Regions from separate parts of the Afipia sp. GW823-FHT06G09 genome, predicted to be linked through region 2. Evidence: predicted binding sites of a transcription regulator. Region 2 holds the regulator's gene; the other holds the start of a gene.
What was found. The regulator PhoB, encoded in region 2, activates phosphate uptake and scavenging genes when phosphate is short. The targets are predictions, from matches to a motif close to TGTCATNNANCTGTCAT.

Region 1 (15,774 bases), on a different contig from region 2:
CGATATGCCGATCCTGTTGCTGGATGAGCCGACGGCTTCGCTCGACGGTGTCAATCGCAAGATTGTCGTCGATCTGGTTGCTGAAAAGAAAATACGCGGTGTGGCGCTGGTCGCCATCGTCCACGACGACGAAGTCCGAAATCTGATTGCCGATCGAATTATCGACGTCACGTCGTTCGCGGCGGCAGCGTAAGAGGAAAAGAATGGTCTCCGAACGGAATGAAGGCGTCCTTGGTAATGCGCGCGTGGTCCTGAAGGACCGGGTCATCGAACAGGGCTGGGTTGCGATTGTTGGTGGGAAAATCGCCGAGGTTGGCGAGGGTGACGCGCCCAGGGGTAGCGAGGACATGGGTGGCGATCTTTTGATGCCCGGGCTGATCGAATTGCATACCGATCACCTGGAGGCGCACTACGTCCCGCGGCCCAAGGTGTTCTGGGACCCGGTGGCGGCAGTGGTGTCTTATGATGGACAGCTAGCAACCAGCGGTATCACAACGGTCCTGGATTCCTTGCGCGTCTGGCGCGAGGAGGGCGCTGAGGACGTGGACGGTCAGGCCGGCGTTCTGGCCGGGGCTATCTCCTCGGCGCGAGAGGCGAAACTGCTGCGGGCCGAGCATTTCCTGCATCTGCGCTGTGAAATTCCGATGCCAAGCGTTGTCGAGGAAGCGAAGGAACTGGTTGGCCGGCCGGACGTGCGGCTCATGTCGCTGATGGATCACACGCCCGGCCAGCGCCAGTTCCGCGATGAGGGTAAACTGCGCGACTACTACCGCGGCAAGAGTGGCGGCCTGACGGATGCGGAACTCGATGTGATGTTTGAGCGCCGTTTTGTCTATCAAAAGACCTACGGCGAAACGAATATGCGCGCCATCGTTGCGCTCGCACAGAGCTACGGGATACCGCTCGCCAGCCATGACGACACCACCGAGGAAAATGTCACCGACGCCATCCGCGATCGGGTGTCGGTCGCCGAATTCCCGACCACGATGGAAGCGGCGCGGGGGCTTCACCAGGCAGGCATCGCCGTTCTGATGGGCGCGCCGAATGTCGTGCGCGGCGGTTCTCACTCGGGAAATATTGCTGCGGTCGATCTCGCCCGCGAGGGGTTGCTCGACATCATGTCGTCTGACTATATCCCGTCGAGTCTTCTCATGGCGGCGATGCAGTTGCCCAAGCATGTGCCGGCGATTGATCTGGCAGCAGCGGTGCGAACCGTTACCAAAACAGCAGCTGAAGCTGTTGGGCTTGCCGACCGGGGTGAAATCGTTGCCGGCAAACGCGCCGATCTGATCCGCGTGCATCTTGCACAGGATCTGCCGGTGGTGCGCAGCGTGTGGCGCGAAGGACATCGCGTAGCATGACCGACATCGCGACACTGTCCGTGCCAGGCACGGATTTGATCGGACCGGGCCGGCTGGTTCTGATCGTAGGGCCCAGCGGAGCGGGCAAGGATACGTTGATCGGGCTGGCGCAAGCTGCCTGTGCGGGCGACTCCAATGTCGTCTTTCCGCAACGGATTGTGACGCGCGAGGCGTCGTCCTTCGAAAACAACGAAGCAGTCAGCCCGATGCGGTTCGGCCAGATGCTTGCACACGGCGACTTCGCCTTCCAGTGGGAAGCGCATGGCTTGCGCTATGGCGTGCCGCGCTCGATCGTGGATGACATCCGGGCCGGACATGCCGTCGTCGTGAACGCGTCTCGCACCATTGTCGAGTTTGCGCGCAGATCGTATGCCAACGTCACGGTGGTCTCGGTGACGGCTCCGCCGGAGATACTTGCACAACGTCTTGCCGCGCGCGCACGGTCCAGCGACGGCCAACTCGACGGCAGGCTCCGCAGGGCGGTTGCTGCCCCGGCGGCTGATGTCGTGATCAACAATATCGGCCGCGCGGAGGACCATGCAGCCGAACTGTTGAAAGCCATCGGCCGTACCTGAGACCGTGTTGCAGCGGCCGCAAAGCCCTAGGCCATGGTGCCGGCATAACGCGGTAATTCCGCGGACTTGTCCGGTTTAAGCACGCCCATCACGGCGCGCGCGTGTCCGAGGCTGATAACCGCTATGTCGCGGGTGGGCTGGCCGGCGCGCGGCTGCGCTTTCTCGATCAGCAACAGGCCGCCTTCCTCGTAAATTTTGACACTGCCCACACCGGTCCAGAGCGTTTCGCGGGCATCGAAGAAATCTTCAACGCTCTCCGTTGTGAATGCGATCTGTTCGATTGCGAGTTTGTAGCCGAGGCGTTCGAAACGGCTGACGATGTCTGCATCGGACATTTTGATGCGTGTGCGGGGCAGGCTCAACTTGGGTTTCCTCCCTACGGTCAATGCGGGAGAGCGCGCCGTTGCTCGGTCCAAAGGTGCATCGATCGGGGTGCTTGTGTAAAGAATCGCGCCGTTCATGGCGTCGTTGTTGGCCCTAGGTTCAAGCGGACAGGTATCCAAGTAAAGCCCATTGTTTGGAAAATTATCGGTGTCGTGCGGTCGGAACGGAAATTGGTGCGTCGCACACTCTCGAGGCTGCGGTCACAAACTTGTGCCGGAGGCTCCGGAAAATGGATGACACCACCCCGAAAGTCCGTGTTAGCCTCGGAGTCGGCGGCGGCGCAAAGTTCCGCCCGGAATGGGAAGGAGACCAAGAAAATGGCCTGGAAGACTCCAAAGATTGTCGAAGTGCCAGTTGGTATGGAAATCAACATGTACGCTTGCGCGGCGCGGAAATAAGCCGCGTATCGTTATCAGTTCGGTAGCTGAACTGTCCGGTTTGCGTCAGGAATTCTTCCCATCGGGAGCATTCCTGAGCGACGCCGGTTTTTCTTGCGTCTGTGACACCGAGTTCCGTGACATGAGATATCGTCACGATGAAGTTCGGTTACATTGATCGAGCGCGGAGCTTGTTTATGCGCGTCGTCGTTCTTGGGGCTGCGGCGGGCGGCGGTGTTCCTCAATGGAATTGTAATTGCGAGGTCTGCCGCGCGGCCCGCAGCTCGCAACCTGAACTGCAGGCAACCCAGGCCTCGATTGCCATAAGCGCCGACGGAGAGCACTGGTTTCTGATCAACGCTTCGCCGGATCTGCGTCAGCAGGTGATCGCGACACCACAACTCCACCCCAAGGCGGGCCATCTGCGCCATAGCCCGATTGCCGGCGTTATCCTGACCAACGGCGAGGTCGATGCTGTGGCCGGCCTTTTGTCGCTCCGCGAGGGTTGGCCATTCACGATCTATGCGCATCAGCGCGTGCTTTCCGTTCTCAAGTCGAACAGTATCTTTAACGTGCTCGACGAGAAGCGGGTGCAGCGCCAGCCGATCGAGTTTGATAAGGCATTCGAGCCGGTGCTTCCGGACGGGTCACCGTCGGGGCTCGAAATTCTGCCGTTTGCCGTTCCCGGTAAACGCGCTTGGTATCTTGAAAGTGCGCCACAACCTGAGAGCGACGAGCCCGGCGATACGCTCGGGTTGCGGATCGCAGACAAAAAAAGTGGAGAATATCTTTATTTTTTGGCGGCCTGCGCAGCACTCACTCCCGATTTGCGGCAGCGCCTTCAAGACGCGCCCCTGATCTTTTTCGACGGCACACTCTGGCGCGACGATGAGTTGATCGCGGCCGGACTGGGGGCAAAGACCGGACAGCGCATGGGGCATATGGCGATGTCGGGGGAGAACGGCGCCATCGGGGCGCTTGCGGACCTTGGCATCGCTCGCAAGATTTTTCTGCATATCAACAATTCGAATCCGGTTCTGTTTCCTGACTCAGCGGAGCGCAAAGCGGCGGAAAAATCAGGGTGGCAGATTCCTTCGGACGGAATGGAGATCAGCGTTTGATCGCAACGAGTGTGTTCGCATTGAAAGCAGGAACGCCGCTCGATTCAGTGGAAGATCTTGAAGCGGCGCTGCGGCAGATTGGAGCAACGCGGTATCACAATCTGCATCCCTTTCACCGGCTGTTACATGGCGGCAAATTGAACAAGGGGCAGGTGCAGGCCTGGGCGCTGAACCGTTACTATTATCAAAGCTCCATTCCCATCAAGGACGCGGTGGTGATCTCGCGGTTTCGCGACCGCAACATCCGGCTCGAATGGCGGCACCGCATCGAAGATCACGACGGCGATGTTGGCACCGAAGGTGGCATCGAGCGCTGGCTCAAGCTGACCGAAGGTCTCGGGCTGGACAGCGCTTATGTGGAATCCGCCGAAGGCATTCTTCCAGCGACGCGTTTCGCGGTCGATGCTTATGTTCATTTTGTTCGCGACAAGACGCCGCTGGAGGCGATTGCCTCGTCACTGACCGAACTGTTCGCGCCGAACCTGCACGAGGAGCGAATCTCGGGAATGCTCGCGCACTACGATTTCATCAACCCGAACATTATGAGCTACTTCAAGCGGCGAATGGAGCAGGCGCCGCGAGACGCGAACTTCGCGCTTGATTTCGTCAAGCGCCATGCCTCTACACCCCAGGAACGGGAAGCCGTCTGCAATGCACTGATTTTCAAGACCAACGTGCTCTGGGTCCAGCTCGACGCGCTCTATCATGCATATGTCGATGGCCACATCCCGCCGGGCGCTTTCGTGCCGGAGCAGGGCTGATGGCATTGCGAAGCCGCCGGATCGACATAACTGAAGAGAGCCGGCCTGTGCTGGCCCGGCATGCCAGACTCAAGTTTGATGAGGCCCGGCAGGTCTGGGTCATTTTGGTGCCGGAGCGGGTGCTAGCACCGGACGAGATTGCAGTTGAAATCCTGCAGCTTTGTGACGGCGTAAGCAGCGTGAATCAGATCATCGATGTGCTCGCTGCCAAGTATGCCGCCGATCGTGGTACGATTGGCACGGACGTTATCGCCATGCTGCGCGATCTCGCCGAAAAGGGTTTCCTTGCGGAGGCACGGGACACAAAACCATGAGTCCGACGCTCACCAATGTTTCTCCTGTTCACGCCGGGCCGGCGGACGGACTGGCGGTTCTGGAGCAGCGCAAATCGCAGGCGGAGACGTTTGGAATTCCCCTGGCTGTTCTGGCGGAGCTGACGCATCGCTGCCCACTGCAGTGTCCGTACTGCTCGAACCCGGTGGAACTGGAGCGCGGCGGTACGGAACTCACCACTGTCGAGTGGAAGCGCGTGCTGAGCGAACTCGCGGCCATTGGAGTGCTTCAGATTCATTTTTCCGGTGGCGAACCCACGGCGCGGAAGGATCTGGTGGAACTGGTTCAGCATGCGACCGATGTCGGCCTGTACACGAACCTCATCACCTCGGCTGTCCTGTTGACCAAGGACAAGCTTGCAGCTCTGGCCGATGCCGGACTTTGTCACGTGCAGATCAGCTTTCAGGGTAGCGAGCAGGGTGTGGCCGATCGCGTCGCCGGATTGAAGGATGCGCACGCCAGGAAGATCGATGCGGCAGGCTGGACGCGTGAACTCGGCTTGCCGCTGACGGTCAACGCCGTGATGCATCGCCAAAATTTGTTCCAGCTTGCTGATATCATCCAGATGGCGGTCGATCTCGATGCCGATCGGCTGGAAGTCGCCAATGTGCAGTATTACGGCTGGGCGCTGAAGAACCGCGCTGCGTTGATGCCGACGATGGAACAGATCGACGAGACCTCCCGGATCGTCGAGGAAGCCGAGGCGCGGCTGAAGGGCATTCTGGCTATCGACTACGTCGTCCCTGATTACTACGCGCTGCGTCCAAAGAAATGCATGGGCGGCTGGGGGCGGCAGTTCTTCAATATCTCGCCGTCGGGCAAGATATTGCCATGTCACGCGGCGGAAACGATCACCGGTCTTGCGTTTGAATCTGTGCGGGACCATTCCATCACGTGGATCTGGCAGAACTCGGAAGCATTCAATCGCTATCGCGGCACCGGCTGGATGCCGGAGCCGTGCCAAAGCTGTGAATACAAGGAGATCGATTACGGCGGCTGCCGCTGTCAGGCATTTGCGCTGACCGGCAATGCCGGCAACACCGATCCGGCCTGTGCGTTGTCGCCGGCTCACGAGCGGATATTCAAGACAGCTATGACGGAGGCGGCCGGAGACAACCGCCGGTTCATCTACCGGAACTTTGCAGGCGGCACATTCGAGGCCGATCCACATGGGGCCTGACGCCGCTGACACCGCCTCGTCCAAAAAGGCTGACAGGTTTACGCCGCTGACCGTGCAGCATCTTGCGGTGGGTGGGGGCCACGAGCTTTATGTGGAGACAGTTGGCCGCGCCGACGGCATCCCCGTGGTCTATCTGCACGGTGGCCCTGGTAGCGGTTGCCAGCCCGACCATCGCCGGTTGTTCGATCCGCTGCGCTTTCATGCGGTGCTGTTCGACCAGCGCGGGGCGGGCAGGAGCCGCCCGAAGGGATCGCGCAAGGACAACACGCTGCCGCATTTGATTGCCGACATGGAAATCATCCGCGCGATGCTGGGCTTTGAGCGGTGGCTGGTTGTCGGCGGGTCGTGGGGCGCGACGTTGGCTCTCGCCTATGCGCAGGTGCATCCGTCGCGCGTCAGCGGCATCGTGCTGCGCGCGACTTTTCTGGGCACCCGCGATGAACTGGAATGGACATTCATCGGCGGCTTGCGGCGCTTCTACCCTGACCTGAACGATGATTTTCTCAGCCTGCTGCCGCCGGACGAGCGCGACCAGCCGCTCGACGCCTATTGGCGGCGCATTCTCGATCCCGATCCAGCCGTACACGGACCGGCGTCCCGCGCCTGGCACGACACCGAGCGCATTCTCTCAGAGCACAAGCCGTCGAAAACACGGCTTGACCTTGCGGCGGTGGCGAATGGTGGGCGCGGTCTTCCATCGTCGCCGTTTATGGAAGCGCATTACTTTCAGAATGACTGCTTCATGAAGCCCGGACAACTTCTGGAAAATGCCGGACGCCTGAGGGGCATTCCGGGAGTTGTCGTGCAAGGCCGCTACGACCTCCTGTGTCCGCCGTCGACTGCCCATGCGCTGCTTGCGGCGTGGCCCGATGCCCAGCTACGAATGGTTGAGACCGCAGGGCACTCGCTGTACGATCCTGGGGTCAGGGATGCCGTCGTTGCAGCCATCGAAGAGCTGTCACGCGCCTAGCGGATAACAGTTCGTCTCGCTCACACGCAGGATGGGTGCGCGTCGCGCACGCTTAGTTTGGCAGCGTGACGTCGACCGTTATCCCGGAATACCAGGCAGCGAGATCTGCGATGTCGGCGTCCGATAGCGGTTTCGCTACAACATTCATATTCTCTTCCTTGCGCTCTTCGGAGCGGAAGGCTTTGAGTTGTTTTTCCAGATACATTGCAGGTGAACCCGCGATGTTGGGGGCCATAGGCATCTTGGAAACCCCGTCGATGCCGTGACAGGCCGCGCACATTTGCGCCTTCTTTCGTCCAGCCTTGGCGTCCCCCGCGGCCTGCGCTGTGACCACCCCGTTCAGCGTCAGCAGAACCAGCAGGCCGGCCAGATATGGTCCGGTGTGTTTGTTCGGTTTTGATTGCATGAACTGCTTTTCTTGTTGCTGGATCGGCTCTGCCGTGAACCGGAGGGCTGGTTCACGGCAGGCGACGTGTCCCTTACTTCTCTTCGTAGGTGATACGATACAGCGCGCCGGCGAGATCGTCCGACACCAGAAGTGAGCCGTCGCGCAGCGTTGCGACGTCTACCGGACGACCGGTGTATTCGCCATCCGGCGTCAACCAGCCAGAAGCAAAGACTTCGGTCTTGTCCGCGCTGCCGTCAGGTTTGAGCGACGTGAACATGATGCGTGCGCCGATCGGGTCCGTGCGATTCCACGAGCCGTGCTGGGCGGAGAAGATGCCGCCACGATACTTCGCCGGGAACGATTTGCCGTTGTAGAAGATCATGCCGAGGTCAGCGGCATGGGCGTCCATCTCCACTTCAGGATAGACCACATTGGCGGGCGGAGTATCGGCCTTGTATTCAACGGTGCGAACCTTGCCGCCGCCGAAATAGGGGAAGCCGAAGTTCTGCCCGGCTTGGGTGATGCGGTTCAACTCGCCGGGAGGGATGTTGTCGCCCATTCCGTCGACCTGATTGTCCGTAAACCAGAGCTGGTTATTCTTTTGATTGAAATCCATGCCGACCGAGTTGCGGATGCCGGTGGCATAGACTTCGCGGTTCTTGCCGTCCTGATCCATTCTGATGATCCCGCCAATGCCATTCTTCGCGAAGCCATCGAGCTTGTTCTTCGCCGGCACGTTGAAAGGCTGTCCCAGCGAGATGTAAATCTTGTTGTCGGCCCCGACGCGGCAAACGCGCGCTGTGTGGTTGAAGCTTTCGTCTTCCTTCGGAATCAACTCGCCCTGTGGAACGACCACAGCGACGGCGATGTCCGGGCTTTCATAGAAAAACTCGGCGGCCGGAAAATTAAGAACACGGTTCTGCTCTACCACAAACAGGAAACCGTCCTTGGAAAAGCAGACACCGTTGGGAATGGTGAAGTTCACTGAAGGTGCAAACTCCTTCACTTCCTCGGCAAAGCCGGCCTTACCGCGATCCGTCACGGCATAGACCTTGCTTTTACGCGTCCCGACGAACGTCACGACGCCTTGCGGTCCTACGGCAATATGCCGCGCGTCTGGCACGAGCGCATACAGGCTGATCTTGAAGCCGGGCGGTAGTTTGATCTTGGCAAGGTTCGCCTTGATCGCGTCGACCTTGCGGCCCGTCTGCGGAACAGTCGGAATTTCCGTAACGCCTGTTTTCTGAAAATTACCGAGCTTGTCGAGGTTGTTGTTTGGCGATTGAGCTGACGCCGAAATCGCCAAAGCGCAAAGAAACGCTGCAGCAGCAACCGAATTCAGGGCATGATGTTTGAAAGCGTAAAACATGATTTTGTCCTCCCGGCAGGGTGTCATTTTTGGCGTTTTACGGGGTGAGAGCCTATCGCAGGTTTGCGCCGGCGCAAGACGACCTGCGCGTAAAATCATTCTGGCGACGCAGCATGGAAAATTCTATCGCGTGATTGTGATTTGCGATTGCAGCCCAGCTGCGGTGTTGGCGCGGCATGACCGGTTGTGAAGCAAAAAGGCCGCCCGGTGCGGGGCGGCCTTTCATTGCGTTTGTTAAAATTGAAATCAGCGGGCCTTCAGGAACTCCGCGACATTCAGCAGCACGAACTCGTTGTCGTCAGCCTTGTTGGGCTCACGGCTCGTGGAGAATGGCAGATTGTTATCGTTGCCGACGATGATGTGGGTCTGATCGACGATATCGACGTTCTCGATGGTCCAGAACGGGAAGGTAAGGGCGCCATTGTTCAGCGGCTTGCGCGCCTTCTTGTCAGGATCGGCGATCTTCATCAGGTCGATATAGCCGATCTTGCGAACCGGGCCGTTTGCATTGGCGTCCGTCATTTCGATCTTGTAGACGCGCTTGAACTTGGCGAGATCGTGGAAGCAGTCTGGCTTCTTCGGACCCTCGCAAGCCTTGTCGGCAGTGCCTTCGCCGTTATCGCGCTCGATGATCATCGCAGTGGTCGCATCGATCATGTTGAAATCGCCGATAGCGAGGCCATTGCTCTCGAGCACATACTTCCAGTGACGGCCGGTCCACTTGCCCGCGCCGACATCGAACTCGAGAATGCGCAGATATTCCTTGCCGTCAGCGGTTTTTTCCCAGTCCTTCTTCTCGGCGTCCCAGGCCGGGCCTTCGAGCAGGGGATAAAGGAACTTGCCGTCCGGAGAGGCGGCCATGCCCTCGTAGCCCTTCGAGCGGCGGATGTTGAAGGCCACCGGCGTGGTCGGGGTCGCTGGCGACGTGATCGCATAGTGGTCGGGCGAGCGGGCGGGCTTGCCATCGATTTCGGTTTCGAACACGGCCTCGACCTTGCCGGTGCGATCGGCACGGATCAGATAGGGACCGAATTCGTCGCCGATCCAGATCTTGTCGCCGATCGGCTGGAAGCTCTCGGTATCGAAGTCTGAGCCAGTCAGGTAGCGGGATTCCGTGCCTTCGTTGGCGATGCGGAAAGGCACCTTCTTATCGGGATCGCGCAGGAAGACGGTGGAGACACGCTCAACCGCGCCTTTGGTCCAGTCGATGCGGTAGTTGTTCAGGAAGAGCATGGCGTCCGGCGAGTTCGCCTTGCTACCGAAGCCGTTGTCCGAAATCACCCAGAACGTGCCATCAGCGGCTTTCTTGATCCCGGAGTGGCCCTGCAAGGGCTGGCCCTTGAACGGCAACTTGACGCCAGTCGGGCGGTCGAAGGATTTACCCTCGACGCTGCCGATGGCATCGACGCGGGTGCCGGTGGTAAACTTGCCTGAAACCTTCAGGTCCGCGGGGGCATCCGCGGGGGCTTCGACAAAGGACTCGGCAGGCATCACGGCGTGGCCGGCAAGGGTGGCGGGGAAGGCTTGACCGGATGTTTGAGCCGCCGCGAGACCGGGCAGAGCGGTCAGTGCGAGCAACGACAATGTAGCAATGCGCATGTAATCCTCCTTGAAGACATGCGCTGCTTGTCGGTGTTCTGTGTGTCAGTGCCGCTACATCGGCGTGACACTTCGATAACTGTAAACGTCTTTTCCGTGCCGTATTGTCGCGGGGGCTCAGCCAGGAACTTGCTTGTCGCCGACTGTCGATGCGGCGGACGGGAATGCTGAAGCCAGGTCAGCGACCTGCTCGGGCGTCAATGTACGGGGATTCATGCCGCGCAGCATCAGATAGAGCTTTGCGGTCTCTTCGAGCTCTTCCATGGCAAACACGGCGGCTTCTAGCGTGTCGCCGGCAACCACCGGTCCATGATTGGACAGCATCACGCACGAGTACTTGCCGGCAAGCCCCCGGATCGCATCGGCGACCGCCGCGTCGCCCGGGCGGTAATAGGGCAGCAGCGCGGTCGTGCCGCAGCGCATCACGTAATAGGGCGTCAGTGGCGGCAGCGCTGCATGCGGATCGATATCGGGCAGCATGGACACGGCAACGCAGTGTGCGCAATGCAGATGGACGACGGCGCGCGCGTTGCGTCGCGTCTCATAGAGCGCGGCATGCAACGGGATTTCCTTGGTGGGCGCATCACCCGACAACAGACGTCCCGAACTGTTCAATCGCGAGATGCTGGCCGGATCCAGAAACCCGAGGGAGGCGTTGGTCGGTGTCACCAGCCAGCCGCCGTCATCGAGGCGGACGCTGATGTTTCCTGAGGATCCCGGGGTCAGGCCGCGCTCGAACAACGAGCGGCCGAACTGGCAAATCTGATCGCGAAGCCGTGTTTCCGTCATTCCGTAGCCCTTCCGCATGCCTTTTCTCACGGTTTTCAGAAAGGCTCAAACGCCATTTTGGACGTGCCGTGGGCCGTGCTACCAAGCAGTCAACGCCCGCCACCAAATGCGCGGGCACACGACAATCCGGGAGATCGTATGCCCACTGGACGCATTGGAGTTGTCGGCCTCGGTTCGATGGGCCTTGGTATGGCGCTGTCGTTGAAGCGGGCCGGCTTCGACGTTGCGGGCTGCGACGTAGCGGCGGAAGCGGTTGCGCGGCTGGTTGCTGAGGGGGGCCGCGGCGCGGCGTCGCCGGCCGAAGCGGCGCGGGAGGCCGATGCGGTCGTCAGTGTGGTCGTGAACGCCGTGCAGACCGAGGCGATCCTGTTCGGCCCGCAAGGTGTTGCGGAGACCTTGCCCAAAGGGTCGGTTTTTATATCGTCCGCGACGATGGACCCGGATGTCGCGCGGCACCTGGCAAAACAGCTCGAAGCCACCGGACGGCATTATCTCGATGCGCCGATCAGTGGCGGTGCGCAGCGCGCCGCGCAGGGTGAACTCACAATCCTGGCGTCCGGCAGCAAGGCTGCGTTTGCCAGGGCGAGGGCGGCACTCGATGCGATGTCGGCGAAGTTGTATGAACTTGGCGATGAGCCTGGGCAGGGCGCGGCCTTCAAGATGATCAATCAGCTTCTGGCCGGCGTGCACATCGCGGCCGCGAGCGAAGCGATGGCGTTTGCGGCAAAGCAGGGTCTCGACATCGCCAAGGTTTATGAGGTCATCACAGCATCCGCCGGGAATTCCTGGATGTTCGAGAATCGGATGCCTCACGTGCTGGACGGCGACTACACGCCACGCAGCGCCGTCGATATTTTCGTCAAGGACCTCGGCATCATCCAGGACATGGCGCGAACCGCGAAATTTCCGGTTCCGGTCTCGGCGGCTGCATTACAGATGTTTCTGATGACATCGGCCGCTGGCATGGGCCGCGACGACGATGCGTCGGTGGCGCGGATGTACGCGCGTGTCACAGGCACGAAGCTGCCGGGTGAGTAGGGCCCGATCACAACAACAAGAAACGGAATCATCCAATGCCTCGTTTTGCAGCAAATCTCAGCATGATGTTCAACGAAGTGCCGTTTCTCGATCGCTTCGACGCGGCGGCAAAAGCGGGCTTTTCGGCGGTTGAGTTTCTGTTCCCATACGAACATTCGCCTGACGAGGTTGGTGAACGGCTTCACCGCAACGGCCTGACCCAGGCGCTGTTCAATCTGTTTCCCGGAGACTGGAACAAAGGAGAGCGCGGTTTCGCCGCGTTGCCAGACCGCCTCGCGGATGTACAGGCGAGCGTCCAGCGGGCGTTGCCTTATGCGGCCGCTACCGGCGTTAAACGACTGCATCTTATGGCAGGCATTGCCGACCGCCGCGATCCGAAAGCGGTCGACGCGTTCCGCCGCTCGGTGGCGTGGACTGCCGAGGCGCTCGCCAAGGAAGAGATCGATCTCATGCTGGAGCCGATCAATCCGCGCGATGTTCCGGGGTATTTCCTGAACGATTTTGATTTTGCGGCTAGCGTGATCAGTGACTTGAAAATGCCAAATCTGAAATTGCAGTTCGATATCTATCATCGGCAGATCGTGCACGGCGATGTTACCGTTGCGCTTCGGCAGATGATGCCGATGATAGGACATATCCAGATCGCAAGTGTTCCTTCACGTAACGAACCGGCAGGCGAGGAACTGAATTATCCTTTCCTGTTCGAGGAACTCGACCGGCTGGGGTATGGCGGCTTTGTCGGCTGCGAATACCGTCCAAAAGGCGAGACGTCCGAGGGGCTCGGCTGGTTCGCGCCTTATGCGAAGTCCAGGACTGGAGCGCGCGCGTGACGCTGGCTCTGGGCTGTATCGCAGACGACTACACCGGCGCATCCGATCTCGCTAACACGTTGACCCGCTGCGGGCTGCGCACGGTGCAGACCATCGGCGTTCCGAGTGACGCGCTGGCGCTGCCCGATGTCGATGCCGTTGTTGTATCGCTGAAGAGCCGCTCCATTGAGGCGTCGCAGGCGGTTGCGCGCTCCCGTGACGCGGACAAGTGGCTGCGGGCGCGGGGCGCGGCCCATGTCCTATTCAAGATCTGCTCGACATTCGATTCAACGGATGCCGGCAACATCGGGCCGGTGATGGATGCACTGCGCACCGATTCCGGCGATGCCATCGTGCTCGTGACGCCCGCGTTTCCCGGAACGGGGCGCACAGTTTACCAAGGCAACCTGTTCGTGGGTAGCGTGCCGTTGAACGAAAGCCCGCTGAAGGATCATCCGCTCAATCCGATGCACGACTCCAATCTTGTGCGGGTGCTGGCGCGGCAGAGTAAATCCAAAGTCGGTTTGGTTGACCTCGCCACCGTCGCAAAAGGCGCCGAAGCGATCCGCGCAAAGCTGACCGATTTTGCCAAACAAGGCGTCGGGGCTGCGATCATCGATGCCGTGTTCGATCCTGAGCTTGAGATCATTGGTCAGGTTGCGCTGGATCATCGTTTGTCGGTGGGTGCGTCGGGAATGGGCCTTGGGCTCGCCCGCGGTCTTGTCGCGTCGGGCAGGGTGAGGGCAGCCTCGGCGAGTGCCGATCAAAAGACGATCGGTGGCCCGGTCGCTTGCCTTGCCGGGAGCTGTTCGCAGGCGACGCTGACGCAGATCGCCTATGCCGAGAAATCCATGCCGGTGCTGCGGCTCGATCCTGAAAAGATCGTCGCAGGGCCGTCCGAGGTTCAGCGCGCGCTTGGCTGGTCACGAGAACACCTCGGCAAGGGACCGGTTCTGATCGCGAGCAGTTCGACGCCCGATCAAGTTTCCGCGCTTCAGGCAAAGTACGGCCGCGATGTTGCAGGCCGTGCCATCGAGCAGGCGATGGCGGCCATCAGTGAAGGTCTGGTTGCCGCCGGCGTCAGGCGCCTCGTGATCGCTGGAGGCGAAACCTCAGGCGCCGTGGTCGACCGCCTTGGCATTCCGGGTTTTCTGGTGGGACCAGAAATCGCCGCAGGCGTACCGGTGCTGCGGTGCGTAGGCTGGAGCAAGGGCGAGGCGGTGACGGCGCTGAAATCCGGCAACTTCGGTGGCCCGGATTTCTTCAACGACGCCATCCGCCTAATGCCGTAATTTACGCTTCCTTGAAACCGTATTCTTGCTGGTTGCCGGTCGCGCCGTAATACTTGTACGGCAGGAATTTGCCCGACATGGTGATCTTGACGCGATCTCCCTTTGGATTGGCGAGGCGTTCCATGTCCATGTCGAAATCGATTGCGGACATGATGCCGTCACCGAATTCTTCCTCGATGAGCGCTTTCCACGCCGGTCCGTTTACCATCACCAGTTCGTAAAGCCGGTAGATCAGCGGGTCGGTGGGCGGCATCTGGATTCCTTCGCCGCGCATCGGCACCTCATTGATCATCGCCTGTTCGACCTTGGAGAGGCCGAACAGTTTGGCGGCATTCTCGGCTTGCGGTTTTGTCAGTTTCATCTGGCCGAGGATGGCGCCAACCACCAGCACTTCGGAGTGGCCGCCGATCTGTTCGCAGATATGTTTCCAGCTCCAGCCGTTCTCGCGCTTGATGTCGAGCAGTTTCTCGGTGAGGTCGGATCGCTTCATTTCAATTCTCCAGTTTTGAAAGTTAATCAGGCGGCGCTGATCTGGCCGGCCGCTGGCTTATCGGTAGATGCGTTCGTGGTCACGATTGCTGGCTCCGTGAATCCGGGGCGGACAACGGGCACGTTGCGCGGGTCGTGATTCTTGTTGGTTTCCACGAACGTCTTGCTGCGTGTGACCAGGAAGTCGATGATGTGATTGCGCAATGCGTAATACTGCGGGTGCCGGTGGAGATCGATGCGGCCCCGATCCTTCGGCAGCGGATTTTCCAAGACCTCCGCAAGCACCGCACCGGGGCCGTTGGTCATCAGGAAGATCTTGTCGGCGAGATAGATCGCTTCGTCCACGTCGTGCGTGATCATGAAGGCGGTCTGGCCGGTCTCCAGGCAGATGCGGCGAACCTCGTCCTGCAACGTTCCCCGCGTCAGCGCGTCGAGTGCGGAGAAGGGCTCATCCATCAGCATGATTTTCGGCGTGATCGACAGCGCGCGCGCGATACCGACGCGCTGCTTCATGCCGCCGGACAACTCTGAGGGCCTTTTGTGCTCGGACCCGGTGAGACCGACAATGTCGATGAACTTCTGGGCATGGGCACGAACGCGCGCCTTGTCCCACTTGCGCCATTTGGATGAAACCGCGTAGGCGACGTTGCCCATCACCGTGCGCCACGGCAACAAAGCATGACTCTGGAAAATCACGGCTCGATCGAGGCTGGTGCCCTCGATAGCCTGACCGTCCACGATCACGGTGCCTTCGGAGGGTTCGTCCAGCCCGGCGAGGATGTTGAGAACGGTGGTCTTGCCGCAACCGGAATGCCCGATCACGCAACCGAACTCTCCGCGCGGCATCGACAGCCAGAGGTCCTCGAAGATGGTCGTCTTCCTGCCATCTGGTGCCGGATAGTGCTTGGCGATGCCTTCGATAGAGATGAATTTCTCGAT
Region 2 (15,774 bases):
GGCCATTGCGGGATGGTGGCTCTCGCAGCAGCGCCTTGCCGCCAAGCCATGGCTGGAGGAGGGCGTCATCGGCGATTTTCCCGGTGGGAGCGTTTCGTCGCTGCCGCCCGCGAAGATTGGACTGGGTGTATTTCTGGCGGTTGCCGGATCGCTGTTTGCCCTCTTCATCAGTGCGTACTCCATGCGCATGGAGCTGATTGACTGGCGGTCGCTGCCGGTACCGAAGCTGTTGTGGTTCAACACCGGCGTTCTGATCGTAAGCAGCGCAGCACTTCAATGGGCGCAAGTCGCGGCGCGTCGGGATGACGGTGAAAATGCGCTGATCGGCCTGCTCGCAGGAGGCGTCTCTGCCGTCGTTTTTGTGTTTGGCCAGTTGCTGGCGTGGCAACAACTCAACGTAGCCGGCTATTTTTTGACGGCTAACCCGGCCAATGCCTTCTTCTATCTCATCACCGCGGTTCACGGACTGCATGTGCTGGGCGGCCTCGCAGCGCTGGGCAGGACCGTCGCCAAGGCCTGGCGCGGCGTTGAGGTCTCGCGGCTGCGCCTGAGCGTCGAACTATGCACCATGTACTGGCACTTTCTGCTTCTGGTTTGGCTGATCCTGCTCGCGCTGCTGACCGGTTGGGCGGATGATTTCGCCGCTGTCTGCCGCCAACTGCTGACCTAGGGAGATGGGACGGATGGCAGAGACTGTGCTGACAAACACCGGACAATCCCACGCACGGGCCAAGGGCTGGCGAGGTTTTGCGGCCGACTGGTCGTCAGATCAGCGGGCCTTCAAGAATGTCTCTTGGGGGAAGGCCATGATGTGGATCTTCCTCCTCAGCGACACCTTCATTTTTGGCTGCTTCCTGCTGTCGTACATGACGGCGCGCATGTCGACGACGGTGCCGTGGCCGAACCCCAGTGAAGTGTTCGCGCTCGAGATCGCTGGACATCACATGCCGCTGATCCTGATCGCCATCATGACCTTCGTGCTCATCAGCAGCAGCGGAACCATGGCGATGGCCGTCAACTGCGGCTATCGCCGCGACCGCCGCAAGACTGCGATCCTGATGCTGGTGACGGCTGCATTCGGCGCGACATTCGTTGGCATGCAGGCCTTTGAGTGGACAAAGTTGATCATGGAGGGTGTCCGGCCATGGGAGAATCCGTGGGGGGCGGCGCAGTTCGGCTCATGCTTCTTCATGATTACGGGCTTCCATGGAACCCACGTCACCATCGGCGTGATCTTCCTCATCATCATCGCGCGAAAGGTCTGGCGCGGGGATTTCGACACCGAGCGGCGCGGCTTTTTCACGAGCCGGAAGGGACACTACGAGATCGTCGAAATCACCGGACTCTATTGGCATTTCGTGGATTTGGTGTGGGTCTTCATCTTCGCATTTTTCTATTTGTGGTGAGGTGACAGATGGCTGAAGTCACGATGAACGGAGTTTCTCATGCGGCACCTGCCGCTGCGCCCGCTGCGACGCATGCGGAAGGACAACAGCACCCGATCAAGCTGTATCTCGTGGTCTGGGCATGGCTGTTTGTCCTGAGCGCCTGTTCGTATCTCGTCGATTATTTCGGTTTTCACGGATATCTGCGCTGGTCGCTGATCCTGCTGTTCATGATTCTGAAGGCAGGTTTGATCGTTGCCGTTTTCATGCATATGGCCTGGGAGCGGCTCGCGTTGAGTTATGCCATCCTGCTGCCGCCGCTGGTGTTGCTGGTGTTCGTGGCCATCATGGTTCTGGAGTCGGACTACACGTTGTTGACCCGGATCGTGTTCTTCAAGTCAGGAGCTTGAGACTGGTGGGGGCCTCGTACGTACGGAGGACTGCCATGACGACATATATCATGCTGGCGAACTGGACCGACAAAGGCGTGCAGGCCGTGAAGGATTCGCCGCGCCGCTTGGATGCGGCGAAGAAGGCGCTCAAGGATATGGACGGCGAGTTCAAATCATTTTTCCTGACCATGGGACAATATGACATCGTCGCGGTTTACGAAGCCCCAGACGACGCGGTCGCCGCGCGTTTCAACCTGCAACTTGGAATAATGGGAAATATCAGGACGCGCACGTTGAAGGCGTTCCCCGAAGCAGCTTACCGGGAAATCATCAATTCGCTGGGCTAACCCGCCCAGCCAACAGCGCGCTCGTTTCAGATTTGGTTTTCTCAGCCGTTCTGTTTTTCAGACATGGAGTGGTCGCATGCGCGTTTTCGTTCTCGTCGTAGGAGCAGGGCTTCTCTCGGTTGTTCCCGCCATCGCCCAGGATGTCGCCGCGGGGGAGAAGGTTTTTGCTCAATGCCGGGCGTGCCACCAGATCGGCGAAAGCGCGAAGAACGCCGTCGGGCCCGTGCTCAACGGACTGTTCGGGCGCAAAGCCGGGAGTATTGAAGGCTTCAACTACTCGGCGGCGAACAAGAACTCCGGCCTCACCTGGGATGAAGCGACCTTCCGGGAATACATCAAGGATCCAAAGGCCAAGATCCCGGGCACCAAGATGATTTTCCCGGGCCTGAAAGATCCAAAGCAGATTGACGATGTCGTCGCCTACCTCAAGCAGTTCGATTCCAAGGGGAAGAAAGCAGAGGCAGTTCCGCCCGCCATCAGGCAGGTAAGTGTACAATAGGGTCCAATAGGGTCTAGGAGGCTCGCGAGGCGTCGGCGGTGGCGGGGCAACTGCGGAGCGCGGGAGGTTCCAGGCGGGCTGTCCGTCAACGCCAGCTCGAACGCAGGGCGTCACTCTTCACCGTAGTGCGGTTACCAAGCTGCCAGCCACGGGCTGGCGCTGTCACACTCGGCGGCCTTCCAGCGCGGCCGCGCAGATATTGCTGGTGCGGCATGTCATCCCGCGCCGGGATTTTGATAATTATTTAGCTGCATCAATATCTTACACATGTGTTACCCAGCGGTAAACGGTGTCACACCGCTGTCATGTGGATTTCATAAAAAGTGCAGGCTCGGCCTTCTAAGAAGGCGGCCTCGAAGCGCGATAACGATCTCGAACGGTCAGGCGCTTCGCTCACACGATGGAGAGACCCAGTGAATTTCATTACAAAAACGATCGTCGCTGCCGGCCTTGTTGCCGCATCGACCTCGGCCTTTGCTGCCGACATCACCGGCGCGGGTGCGACGTTCCCGTTCCCCGTCTACTCGAAGTGGGCTGACGCTTACAAGAAAGAGACCGGCAACGGTCTGAACTACCAGTCGATCGGTTCCGGCGCCGGCATCAAGCAGATTCAGGCCAAGACCGTGACCTTCGGCGCGACCGACGCGCCTCTCAAGGCTGAACAGCTCGAGAAGGATGGCCTCATTCAGTGGCCGATGGTGATGGGCGCGATCGTGCCTGTCGTGAACCTCGAAGGCATCAAGCCGGGCGAACTGGTGCTCTCCGGAGAACTGCTGGGCGACATCTATCTCGGCAAGGTCACCAAGTGGAACGACCCCGCAATCGCCAAGCTGAACCCGAAGCTGACGCTGCCGACCGATGCCATCACCGTGGTGCGCCGTTCGGACGGTTCGGGAACGACCTTCAACTTCACCGACTATCTGTCGAAGGCCAGCCCTGAGTGGAAGGCCAAGGTTGGTCAGGGGACCGCTGTTGAATGGCCCACCGGCGTCGGCGCCAAGGGCAACGAAGGCGTGGCCGGCAACGTTGGCCAGACCAAGAACTCGATCGGCTATGTCGAGTATGCCTATGCCAAGCAGAACAAGCTGACCTACGCTGCGATGATCAACAAGGCCGGCAAGACCGTTCAGCCGACCGTTGCTGCGTTCCAGGCGGCGGCTTCCAATGCTGATTGGGCCAAGGCTCCAGGTTACTATGTGATCCTGACCGACCAGCCGGGCGAAGCTTCGTGGCCGATCACCGCCGCAACCTTCATCCTCATGCACAAGACGCCGGTCGACAAGGCCGCCTCCGCGGAAGCGATCAAGTTCTTCAAGTGGTCGTTCGAGAAGGGCGCCAAGATGGCTGAAGAGCTCGACTACATTCCGATGCCTGAGCCGGTGGTCAAGCTGATCGAAAAGACCTGGTCGGCTGACATCAAGAGCTAAGCAAACGTTCCGGAGGAGAGGGTAACCTCTCCTCCGTTTTCTTGGACGACCGCTGGCGCAACGCGTGTGCAGCCGGCAACTATGCAAAGTGAATGGGACAGGGGACTAGCGTGGCAGAGATGGCGGTTCAGAGCACCTCAATGGAAGCAGCCGGACCTTACGATCGCGCAAAAGCTCTGAGCGCATTCAAGTTCGGCGACAAGGCATTCTACTGGACCACCAGGGCGTGCGCGATCGCCGTCTTGCTTATTCTCGGCGGCATCATTCTCTCTCTGATCGCTGGCGCGTGGCCCGCGATGAAGGAATACGGGTTTGCATTCCTCTGGACGCAGCGCTGGGCGCCGTCCGCTGATCCTCCGGTTCTGGGCGCGCTTGGCCCAATCTACGGCACACTGATAACCTCGGTGATCGCGATGATTATCGCCATCCCGGTTGGTATTGGCATCGCGATCTTCCTGACCGAGCTCTGCCCGCAGTGGCTGCGCCGTCCGATCGGCATCGCCATCGAACTGCTCGCAGGCATTCCGTCGATCATCTACGGCATGTGGGGCTTCTTCGTACTTGGCCCATTCCTGGCAAACTCATTTCAGCCTTTCATGATCCGGCTGTTTGACGGTGTACCGATTCTCGGCACGATTTTCGCGGGGCCGCCGTCCTATCTCAGCCTTTTCAATGCGGCGCTGATTTTGGCGATCATGGTGCTGCCGTTCATCACCGCGATTTCCGTCGACGTGTTCAAGACGGTGCCGCCGGTTCTGAAAGAAGCAGCCTACGGTGTTGGTTGCACCACATGGGAAGTCGTCCGCAACGTCGTTATTCCTTACACCAAGGTGGGCGTGATCGGCGGCATCATGCTCGCGCTCGGCCGCGCGCTCGGCGAGACGATGGCAGTGACCTTCATTATCGGAAACTCGTTCCGGATATCCTCATCGGTCTTCGCCCCGGGAACGACAATTTCAGCGGCCATCGCCAGCGAGTTTGCCGAAAGCGACGGTCTGCACCAGTCGGGCCTCATTCTGCTCGGCCTGTTGTTGTTCGTGCTGACGTTCTTCGTGCTGGCTGCTGCGCGGCTGATGCTGATGCGTCTTGAAAAGAAGGCGGGGAACTGAGCCATGAACGCGATTTATGCCTCACGCCGCCGCTGGGACATCGTCGTCCGCTTCCTGTGCCTTGGCGCCGCTGTTTTCGGAGTCACCTGGCTCGCGCTGATCCTGTTCACGCTGTTCTACAACGGCTTCGCCGGCCTGCATCTCGGTGTCTTCACCGAGAACACGCCGCCGCCCGGATCCACCGAGGGTGGATTGCTGAACGCAATCGTCGGCTCGATCATCATGACAGTGCTCGGCGTTGGCATCGGCGCGCCGATCGGATTGTTCGCAGGTACCTATCTCGCTGAGTACGGCAAGCACGATCGTCTGACCTCGGTGATTCGTTTCATCAACGACATCTTGTTGAGCGCTCCGTCGATCATCATCGGTTTGTTCGTGTATGGTGCGATTGTTGTCCCGATGGGCGGCTTCTCGGCGCTGGCGGGTACGCTGGCGCTCGCCGTGATCGTGATCCCGGTCGTCGTTCGGACCACCGAAGACATGCTCGGCCTGGTGCCTAATCCGCTGCGTGAAGCGGCGTCCGCGCTCGGTCTTCCGCGGTCGCTTGTCATCAAACGCATCGCATATCGTGCTGCACGTTCTGGTCTCATCACCGGCGTTCTGCTGGCGACCGCGCGTGTCGCCGGTGAAACTGCGCCGTTGCTGTTCACAGCCCTGAGCAATCAGTTCTTCAGTCTCGACCTGACCAAAACGATGGCGAACCTGCCGGTCACCATCAACAACTTCGTCCAAAGCCCCTACGATTACTGGAAACAGCTCGCATGGACCGGGGCTTTGCTTATCACCTTGACCGTACTTGCCCTTAACATTGGCGCGCGCATTCTTGGCGCCGAGAGGACATCGAAATGAACGAGCAGCTTTCTGTTAGCGTAGATATTCCTCGCGGGCCCGTGCCGGGTGTTGCCGGCCGGCTGGATGCGCGGCCCAAGGTGACTGCACGCGATCTCAATTTCTACTATGGCGAACACCACGCACTGAAGAACATCAACCTTGCTCTCGGCGAAAATCGCGTCACGGCGTTTATCGGTCCGTCGGGCTGCGGCAAGTCGACGTTGCTGCGCATCTTCAATCGCATGTACGACCTCTATCCCGGTCAGCGTGCTGTCGGTCAGTTGATGCTGGATTCGACCAACATTCTCGATCCGAAGCTCGATCTGAACCTGCTGCGCGCCCGGATCGGTATGGTGTTTCAGAAGCCGACGCCGTTCCCGATGACGATTTATGAGAACATCGCGTTCGGCATCAGGCTCTATGAAAAGATTTCGAAGTCCGAAATGGACGGCCGCGTCGAGGCCGCGCTGAAGGGCGGCGCGCTCTGGAATGAGGTCAAGGACAAGCTGAACGCCAGTGGGCTCAGCCTGTCCGGCGGCCAGCAGCAGCGCCTGTGCATCGCACGCACTGTCGCCGTCCGTCCTGAGGTCATCCTGTTCGACGAACCTTGCTCGGCGCTCGATCCGATCTCGACCGCCAAGGTCGAAGAACTGATCCAGGAACTCAAGGAGGACTACACGATCGCCATCGTGACGCATAATATGCAGCAGGCGGCGCGTGTGTCTGACAAGACAGCGTTCATGTATCTTGGTGAGCTGGTCGAGTTCGACGACACCAACAAGATATTCACTTCGCCGACCGATCGGCGAACACAAGACTACATCACCGGCCGCTTCGGCTGACGCGCATTCGCGGGAGAGACATACCATGGGTTCAGATCATACCGCCAAAGCGTTCGACGACGATCTTCAGGAGCTCAACCGGCTTGTTGCCGAGATGGGCGGCCTGGCTGAACGGCAGATCGTCGATTCCGTAGACGCGTTGATCCGGCGCGATGTCGCGCTGGGCAAGCGTGTTGTCGCCGCCGATCTCGAGATCGACAAGTTGCAGCATCTGATCGAAGAGCGTGCCGTGCTGACCATCGCTCGCCGTCAGCCGATGGCTGTCGACTTGCGCGAAATCGTCAGTTCGATGCGTGTTGCGACCGATCTTGAACGGATCGGGGATCTGTCAAAGAACATAGGCAAGCGCGTCGCAGCGCTCGATAGCGACTTCCATCCGCTGAAGCTGATCCGTGGGCTGGAGCACATGACCGACCTGGTTCAGTCACAGGTCAAGTCGGTGCTCGATGCCTATGCGGCGCACGATCTGCCTGCCGCGATGACCGTCTGGAAGGGCGACGAAGAGGTCGATGCAATCTGCACTTCTCTGTTCCGCGAACTTCTGACCTATATGATGGAAGATCCGCGTAATATCGGTTTCTGTATTCACCTGATGTTCTGCGCCAAGAATATTGAGCGTATCGGCGATCACGCAACCAATATCGCCGAGACGGTTTTCTACATGATCGAAGGCCAGCAAATGCTCGATCAACGTCCTAAGGGCGACATGACGAACTTTGCAACGGCCGCGTCAGGCAGTTAATTTGTACGACGAACTAAAGGACTGGAAATGAGCGCCCGAATTCTTGTGGTCGAAGACGAAGAAGCGTTGACCACGCTGCTTCGCTACAACCTGGATGCCGAGGGCTACGACGTCGAAACAGTCGCGCGCGGCGATGATGCGGATACCCGGCTCAAGGAGCATGTTCCGGATCTTATCGTGCTCGACTGGATGCTTCCGGGTCTCTCGGGGATCGAACTTTGCCGTCGGCTCCGCGCAAGGCCGGAGACCAAGCAGATCCCGATCATCATGCTGACTGCGCGCGGCGAGGAAAGCGAAAGGGTGAGGGGGCTCGCTACCGGAGCAGACGACTATATCGTCAAGCCGTTCTCGGTGCCGGAGCTGCTTGCGCGCGTGAAAGGATTGTTGCGGCGCGCGAGTCCCGAGCGCCTCGCGACGGTTCTAGCCTTCGGCGATATCGAACTTGACCGGGACCGCCGGCGTGTTGCCCGTTCCGGCCGTCCGATCGATCTTGGTCCGACCGAATATCGGCTTCTGGAGTTCTTCCTGGAGCATCCAGGGCGCGTCTTCAGCCGTGAGCAGTTGCTTGACGGCGTGTGGGGCCGTGACATCTATATCGACGAGCGTACGGTGGACGTGCATATCGGCCGCCTCAGGAAACTGCTGAATCTTGGGCGTGAGTCGGATCCGATCCGCACAGTTCGTGGCGCGGGTTATGCGCTCGACGATCGTTTCGCCAAGGCTGATTCACAGAACTGAGCCGCGGGCTAGCTGACCTTCATCTCGCATACGTGAGGTGTCGGTTCAGCCGCCTGCGGGCGGTCAGATCGCGTTGATGACTTCTCCGTCCTCCTTGACGAATCTGCCGATGTGGGGATTGGGCAGAATATCGAGCACCGCCTCCGATGGCCGGCATAGTTTGGTGCTTTTGGGCGTCACGACAATCGGCCTATTGATCAGGATGGGATGTGCGACCATCAGATCGAGAAGTTCGTCATCTGCCCACTTTGGATCGCCGAGCCCAAGTTCGGCATAGGGCGTGCCCTTCTCGCGCAGCAGCGCGCGCACCGAAATTCTCATCGCCGCAGTAAGCTCGAGCAACCTCGCGCGGGTGGGCGGGTGCTTCAGATACTCGATAATCTCCGGCTCGGCTCCGCTTTGCCGGATCATTGCAAGCGTGTTGCGTGACGTTCCGCAATCCGGATTGTGATAGATGGTAACGCTCATGGATGTATCCCGGCTCGCTTATCTGGGCTCTTCGACAGGCTTTGTACGTGGATGGCCGGATGGCGTCGAGCCTATTGGTTGACGGTTGCTTGTTTTATCAAGCCTCCAAGTCTACGCTCGTTGCGCTGGGCATTGCTTGGGATATTGAAATCGATGAGGCCGAGATTAGCCGATGTTGCGCGTATGGCGGGAGTGGACGTATCCACCGCTTCACGCGTGTTGCGCGGCGAGGAAAGCCAGCGCATTCGCCCGGAGACGCGCCAACGGATTCTTGAAAGCGCTCGTAGCCTGGATTATTCGCCGAATACGCTCGCGCAGAGTTTGCGGACCTCGCGCAGTCGAACACTCGGTCTTATCGTTCCCCAGCTCGACAATCCGGTGTTTGCGTCGGCTATTCGCGGTGCCGAAAAATCTTCAGCACGGCATGGCTATTCATTGCTGATCGCTCATAGGGAGTCAGGTGCGACCGACGCTGTGTATCATCGCCTGTCGCACGGCAATCGTGCTGATGGGCTGCTCGTCGCGAGTCTCGACGACGACAGTTTGTTGCGCGAAGAGCTTGAATCCACTCACACGCCTTTCGTCCTGCTGAACCGGCAATTGTCGGGGAGTCCTTATTGCGTCGTGCTGGACAGCCGCGCCGCTGCAGCGATTGCCGTCGATCATCTGGCGCAGATGGGGCACAGGCGGATTGCGCATCTTGCGGGCCGTCCCGGCGGATTCAATGCTGGCGAACGATTGGCCGGCTATCGCGACGGATTGAAGCGGCACGGTATTCCGTTCGATCCGAAACTCGTCGCCGTCGCTGGGTATACTGCGGAGGGTGGAGCGGATGCGATGCGCAGCCTTCTTGCGCTAAAGCCCACGGCTGTTCTTGGTGCGACGCTGGTCACCGCAGCTGGTGCGATGGCGGTGTTGCATGAAGCCGGTCTCCAAATCCCGCGCGACATATCGGTGGTGGGCCTGCACGACGCACCGGTGGCGACGATGCTCTATCCGCAACTGACGTCGGTGAAAATGCCTACGGAAGTGATGGGCGAAATTGCGTCCGATCTTCTGATCGACCTTTTGAATGGCGGTACACCGCAACCCGTCGCGCCATTAGCGCCAGACGGTCTGGTCATCCGCGCTTCCACAGGTCCAGCTCCACGCTGAAATTTTAGCTTGACCACTGGCGTAGTTTATACGACTTTTTGAACAAACGATTGCTCAAGCTACTTGTTCAATCGCCAGAAAACATAATGCGATCAGGGGAGTGCGCCGAGTGAGCGTGGCGAATTTGGCCTCTGAAAAGGGGCTGTCATGACTGCTACCACCATCGCCGCAGTGCGCGAAACGGATCGCGTTGATGAAAGCCTTGTCTCAGCTTTCGGCGCAATTGTTGGCAACGCCAACGTTTTGGCATCGTTCGATCAGCGTCTCGGCTATGCACGCGACCGTCTTCCGTTCGCGGTTTTCCGCGAACGCGCAGGCACGCTCGCCGGAGCGGTGCCGCGCCTGGTTGTGCGTCCAGCGAACGAGGATGAGATCATTCGGATCGTTCAGCTTGCGAAGGCGCGCAACATTCCGATCATTCCCTATGGCAATGGCTCGGGTGTGCTGGGTGGTGCTATTCCGCTCGGCGGCGAAATCATGCTGGACACGCGCCGCCTCGACAAGATTGTCTCGATTAATCCGACCGACGCTATCGTGACCGTGCAGGCGGGCATGAACGGCGCGGAGTTCGAGCGCCAGCTGAATGAAGCGGGATATACATGCGGCCACCTGCCGCAGTCGATTGAGATTTCGACTGTCGGCGGATGGCTGGCATGCCGTGGCGGCGGGCAGGCCAGCAGCCGTTATGGAAAGATCGAAGACATTGTTGTCGGCCTGAAGGCGGTGCTGCCGGATGGTACGCCGTTAGAAGTGCGTCCTGTCGCGCGGCGCTCGGTCGGACCGTCGATCCGCGATCTGATGATCGGCGGTGAGGGCGCTTTCGGTGTTATCACTGAAGCTACGCTGCGAATCTGGAAAAAGCCTGAGATCGAGCGCGGCGTCGTGCTGGCGTTCCCGACGCAGCAAGCGGCCCTGGACTGCGCGCGCCTCATCATGCAGGCAGAGCTGCGCCCGGCTATCGTGCGGCTCTACGATCGGGTCGAGAGCGATGAGCGCACCAAGGACATCGCCTTGTTCAAGACCAAGCCCTACCTGGCGATGATGATGTTCAGTGGCAGTGAGCCGCTGGTTTCGGTCGAGCAGGATATGGCGCTGGGCATCGCCAAGAAACTTGGCGGCGAAATCGGGCCTGATGCTCCTTTCCATCATTGGAAGGAAAACCGCTACGTTGCCTATTCGCAGAAATGGCACGATGCAGGCTATTTCAACGACACCATCGAGGTGACCGGCAACTGGTCAGCGATTCCTGCGATGTATGAATCCATCGGCAATGCCGTGCGGAAGATTCATCCGGGCATCCATTTTGGCGCGCACTGGTCCCACGTCTATCCGGAAGGCGCTTGTCAATATATGACGATCCGTCTGCCGCCGATGGCGGATGAGGTGGCGTTGCCGATTCATGCCAAGCTTTGGGATGCTGTGCAGAAACTGACGTTGGAGCATGGCGGCTCGATCGCGCACCATCACGGCGTGGGCCTCTTCAGAAACCCATGGATGCAGCGCGAACTCGGCGCGGGCCTTGGAGTACTCCAGAAAATCAAGGATGCGCTCGATCCGGGCAATCTTCTGAATCCGGGCAAGCTTGGCTTGCGTGCCAGTCCGAACGCGAAAGACATTCACCTTGATTGAGATGATGCCCAGCTGCGCGGCATTCGGGGAGCGGGCGCATGGCTGTGTCTGATCCCCTCCTCGTCGGCATCGATCTCGGTGCGGGTTCGCTCAAGATCAGCATCATCAAGGGGGATGGTTCGCTGGTGAGTGAGGCGTCCGCACCGGTCGCGACATCGTCGCCGCACCCGGGCTGGAGCGAGCAGAACCCCGATGACTGGTGGCTGGCGGCATGTGACGCACTGCTCCGTGGTTTGAAGGCGTCGCGGCGTCCTGCGTCCGATATCGCCGCGATTTCGTTCTCCGCGGGCGCCCATACGCAGGTGCTTGAGGATGCTGACGGCCAAGTGATCCGTCCCGCGATCTTGTGGAACGACCAGCGCAGCCGCGAGGAGACGCAGCAACTCCGCGACAGGGCTGACGCGCGTATTCTGGAAATCGGGGCCAACCGCGCCAATCCAACCTGGACGCTACCGCAGATGCTGTGGTTGCGTACACACGAGCCGGAAGCGTTTGCACGTGTCAGACGGCTTTACCTTGCCAAGGACTGGCTTCGCGCGCAGTTCACGGGAACGTGGGAAACCGACACCATCGATGCGCTTGGCACCCTGATGCTGGATGCGCAGACAGGCGAGTGGTCCAAAGAGCTGTGCGACATGATCGGCTGGCCGATGGCGACGTTGCCGCCGATCGTCAAGCCGAGCGCCATTGTCGGCAGGGTGACGGCGAAAGCAGCGCAGGCGACGGGTCTTGCAGAAGGCACGCCGGTGGTTTGCGGTACGTCAGATACCGCTGCGGAAACCTTCGGCGCCGGTATGGTCCGTGAGGGCATGGGCGTTGTGAAACTTGCAACGGCTGCCACCGTGAATGTCCTGTCACCGAAGGCGCGGCCGGACTTCTCATTGATCAACTATTACCACGTCGTACCGGATCACTGGTATGTTATCGCCGCCACCAATTCCTGCGCGTCCGCGCACAAATGGCTGCGTGATACATTCTTCCGCCGTGAAGGCGAGGATGGCAGCGCCATATTCGACGCCATGGACGCGCGTGCTGCTGTGGTGCGCCCGGGTTCAGAAGGGCTGTTCTTTCATCCTTATCTTAATGGCGAACGCAGTCCGTACTGGGATCCGCTGTTGCGCGCGGACTTCGTCGGTGCGGGCTTCAATCATGGCGGCGGTCACTTCGTCCGTGCGCTTTATGAAGGCGTCGCGTATTCGTTGCGGGATTGCCTCGAGGTCCTGAAATCCAAGGGGCTTGGGTTCTCGGCGACGCGCTTGACGGGCGGCGGCGCGCGCAGCGCGTTGTGGCGGCAGATCGTAGCGGATGTCCTGAACATCACAGTTGAGCTTCCTGCCGTTGCCGACGCTTCATATGGAGCCGCATTGCTGGCAGGCGTCGGCATTGGTGTGTTCGAGGACGAGCACGCGGCCGCCGGTGTCGTCCAAATCGTGTCCCAGGCGATGCCGGACCCAGCTCGAGCGGCTGTCTACGATCAGGGTTTTCCGATTTACCGCGATATCCAGAAGGCGCTCGCGCCGATCAACCATCGCATCCACGGTTTCGTGGCCGGTCAGAGCAAGTGATGCATGTCAGAGATTAGGCTCGAGAAAGTTCGCAAGGCTTATGGTCCGGTTGTTGCCGTTCACGGCGTCGACTTGACGATTCGCGATGGTGAATTCGTTGTTTTTCTGGGGCCGTCAGGCTGCGGAAAGTCGACGACGCTTCGCATGATGGCCGGCCTTGAGGAAATTACCTCAGGCAGGCTCTTCATTGGCGACCGCGATGTCACTGCGCTGGAGCCAAAGGATCGCAACATCGCGATGGTGTTCCAGAACTACGCGCTGTATCCGCACAAGACGATCTACGAGAACCTCGCCTTCGGCCTCCGGATGCGGAAGATGGAGCCCGCGCAGATCGACATGCGTGTTCAGCGCGCGGCAAAGATGCTGGGCCTTGATGAATTTTTGAAGCGCAAGCCGAAGCAGCTTTCGGGTGGCCAGATGCAGCGCGTTGCACTTGGCCGCGCGCTCGTGCGTGAGCCAGAAGTGTTTCTGCTGGACGAGCCGCTGTCGAATCTGGACGCCAAACTGCGCGTCCGGATGCGAGAGGAAATTGCCCGCCTGCACCAGGAAGTCGGCACCAGCATGGTGTATGTGACCCACGATCAAGTTGAGGCGATGACACTTGCTAATCGCATCGTGATCATGCGCGACGGTCACGTGCAGCAGGTTGGGGCTCCGCTCGAAGTTTACGATCGCCCTGTAAATCTGTTCGTAGCGGGCTTCATTGGCTCGCCGGAAATGAACTTGATCGAAGGACGGGCTACAAGCGGCGTGTTCGAAAGTGGCCAACTTCGGATCAGGCTTCCTGAGCAATACCAGGCAATCAACGAAGATGCCGTGCTTGGCATTCGCCCGGAACATATCGCGCTAGGCGAAGGAGCCGATACGCTCGGATTTGAGGTCGGCGTCATCGAGCAGCTCGGGGCGCAGACCCTCAGCATCGGCGAGGTGAGCGGCGCTCGCCTGCGTATTCTCACCGATCGTGTTGATAACTGGAAATTCGGACAGCGAATTCCCGTACGGCTGCAAGCCGGGCGGCTCCACCTGTTCTCGAAGGCAACGGGACAGCGACTTTAGACGACCAAGAACCAGAACAAGCATTCACAACAGTGAAACTTCTAGGGGAGACAAGGGAAATGGCTAAGGACAAGATATCGAATATCGATCGTCGGACGCTCATCAAGGGTGCGGGTGCCGTTGGCGCAGGTCTTGCTGTCGGCACCCTCGGCGCGCCGGCGGTTTGGGGACAGGGCAAGAAGACCTTGCGTTTCCTCAACACCGAAACGTCGATTGACAGCATTCGTGCGCTGAAGGTTGCTTGTGCCGAATACGAGCGGATGACGGGTACGCAAGTCATCGTCGACTCGGTGCCGCTTGATGATGCCTTCACCAAGGTGACGACCTCTCTGCGCGGCGGCCAGCCTTACGACATTGCGACTTTCGCATTCGTTGGTCACGTTCTGCTGCTGCAGGCAGAAGGTCATCTGATGCCGTTGACCGAACTGACCAGCAAGCACAAGTGGGGACCGAAGATTCTCTTCCCCATCAAGGGGGAGACCTACTGGTATCCCTACGATTACAATCTGGCCTGGGTCTATTATCGCAAGGACCTTTACGAGAAGAAGGGCCTGAGCATTCCCAAGACCTGGGCCGACATGCTCAAGAATTCGCAGGCGCTCAATGAAGACGGCCGCTCGGGCTCGCTGTTTCCGATCGGCAGCAACGGCGCGACCAACTGGCTCTCGCCGGGATTCATGTGGGCTGAGGGCGTCAAGCTGTTCGACGACAAATGGAATGTCGCTATCGACAATGCCGCCAACGCTCCGAAAGTTGCAGCCTATCTCGACTTCTTCGCTGACCTTTACAAGACCATGCCGTCAGGCACCAGCCAGGCGAGCTTCGGTGAAGTTCTGTCGAATTTCTCCTCGGACAAGGTGGGGCACACAGCTTATGCGGGCCGCATCATTGAGGCCCTCGAGCGCACGTCGCCGGCTCTCGCGACCAAGTATGGCATCATGCCGTACATGGACAGCGCCGGAAAAGCGAAGGCAGTTAACCACGGTTATGACGGCTGGGTTGTGCTGAAGACACCGAATTCCAGCGAGTCCATGAAGTTCATGAAATGGTTCACAGAGAACCAGTATATCAACTTCCTGCATACGGCGCCGCTGCACTTCCAGCCGCCTCGTCTCGATGTCTATGAGGACGCTCGCTGGCGAGCTCATCCGCTGATCGAGAAGCACAAGGACGCTGTTGAAACGATGAAGAACTTCATCGTCGACAAGTCGATGATCCTGACGTCCGTGGATACTGAAGGCCCCGTGCCGGATCTGCGTCCCGGCAAGGTATTTGAGGGCTTCGTGATTCCCGAGATGTTGCAAAACCGCATCCTGAAAAATATGCCCGCAGCCGATTGCGTGAAGGCGGCAGGCGACAAGATGCGCAAGCTCACGGCATAAGAAACGCGTGTGCCAACTGCCCGGCCGGATGCTCCCGGCCGGGTTTTTCCACGGAAAGACGAATTTGAGTTCGAAGGCGACGATATACACCTTCCTGGTGATCGGACTTCTCGTGACGCTCGTTTTGATCGTCGCGCCGGTGGCGTATGCCATCAGCCTGAGCTTCTACAAGCTCGACTCGTTTGTCGGTGCGGCCAAGTGGGTCGG

Region 1: AC1Q67_RS18660 (esterase-like activity of phytase family protein) is a predicted target of PhoB. The motif match lies at 10,483-10,499, and genes of this name have one in related genera.

What each region holds. Positions count from the first base shown of each region.
Region 1 covers NZ_JBXAHF010000004.1:375,500-391,273, forward strand. Annotated here, with positions in the region: gene phnL (phosphonate C-P lyase system protein PhnL) at 1-193, shown strand, start outside; gene AC1Q67_RS18605 (alpha-D-ribose 1-methylphosphonate 5-triphosphate diphosphatase) at 204-1,361, shown strand; gene phnN (phosphonate metabolism protein/1,5-bisphosphokinase (PRPP-forming) PhnN) at 1,358-1,936, shown strand; gene AC1Q67_RS18615 (hypothetical protein) at 1,963-2,397, opposite strand; gene pqqA (pyrroloquinoline quinone precursor peptide PqqA) at 2,638-2,718, shown strand; gene pqqB (pyrroloquinoline quinone biosynthesis protein PqqB) at 2,895-3,818, shown strand; gene pqqC (pyrroloquinoline-quinone synthase PqqC) at 3,815-4,579, shown strand; gene pqqD (pyrroloquinoline quinone biosynthesis peptide chaperone PqqD) at 4,585-4,893, shown strand; gene pqqE (pyrroloquinoline quinone biosynthesis protein PqqE) at 4,890-6,092, shown strand; gene pip (prolyl aminopeptidase) at 6,082-7,062, shown strand; gene AC1Q67_RS18650 (c-type cytochrome) at 7,115-7,468, opposite strand; gene AC1Q67_RS18655 (PQQ-dependent sugar dehydrogenase) at 7,542-8,819, opposite strand; gene AC1Q67_RS18660 (esterase-like activity of phytase family protein) at 9,066-10,418, opposite strand; gene otnC (3-oxo-tetronate 4-phosphate decarboxylase) at 10,536-11,207, opposite strand; gene ltnD (L-threonate dehydrogenase) at 11,283-12,245, shown strand; gene otnI (2-oxo-tetronate isomerase) at 12,281-13,075, shown strand; gene otnK (3-oxo-tetronate kinase) at 13,072-14,346, shown strand; gene cynS (cyanase) at 14,348-14,836, opposite strand; gene AC1Q67_RS18690 (ABC transporter ATP-binding protein) at 14,863-15,774, opposite strand, start outside.
Region 2 covers NZ_JBXAHF010000005.1:329,745-345,518, reverse strand. Annotated here, with positions in the region: gene AC1Q67_RS22540 (cytochrome c oxidase subunit 3) at 1-670, shown strand, start outside; gene AC1Q67_RS22535 (heme-copper oxidase subunit III family protein) at 684-1,406, shown strand; gene AC1Q67_RS22530 (cytochrome C oxidase subunit IV family protein) at 1,415-1,795, shown strand; gene AC1Q67_RS22525 (GYD domain-containing protein) at 1,831-2,124, shown strand; gene AC1Q67_RS22520 (c-type cytochrome) at 2,201-2,623, shown strand; gene pstS (phosphate ABC transporter substrate-binding protein PstS) at 3,037-4,050, shown strand; gene pstC (phosphate ABC transporter permease subunit PstC) at 4,161-5,159, shown strand; gene pstA (phosphate ABC transporter permease PstA) at 5,163-6,008, shown strand; gene pstB (phosphate ABC transporter ATP-binding protein PstB) at 6,005-6,832, shown strand; gene phoU (phosphate signaling complex protein PhoU) at 6,858-7,574, shown strand; gene phoB (phosphate regulon transcriptional regulator PhoB) at 7,602-8,312, shown strand; gene arsC (arsenate reductase (glutaredoxin)) at 8,376-8,780, opposite strand; gene AC1Q67_RS22480 (LacI family DNA-binding transcriptional regulator) at 8,760-9,935, shown strand; gene AC1Q67_RS22475 (FAD-binding oxidoreductase) at 10,083-11,564, shown strand; gene xylB (xylulokinase) at 11,603-13,129, shown strand; gene AC1Q67_RS22465 (ABC transporter ATP-binding protein) at 13,133-14,185, shown strand; gene AC1Q67_RS22460 (ABC transporter substrate-binding protein) at 14,245-15,567, shown strand; gene AC1Q67_RS22455 (carbohydrate ABC transporter permease) at 15,632-15,774, shown strand, end outside.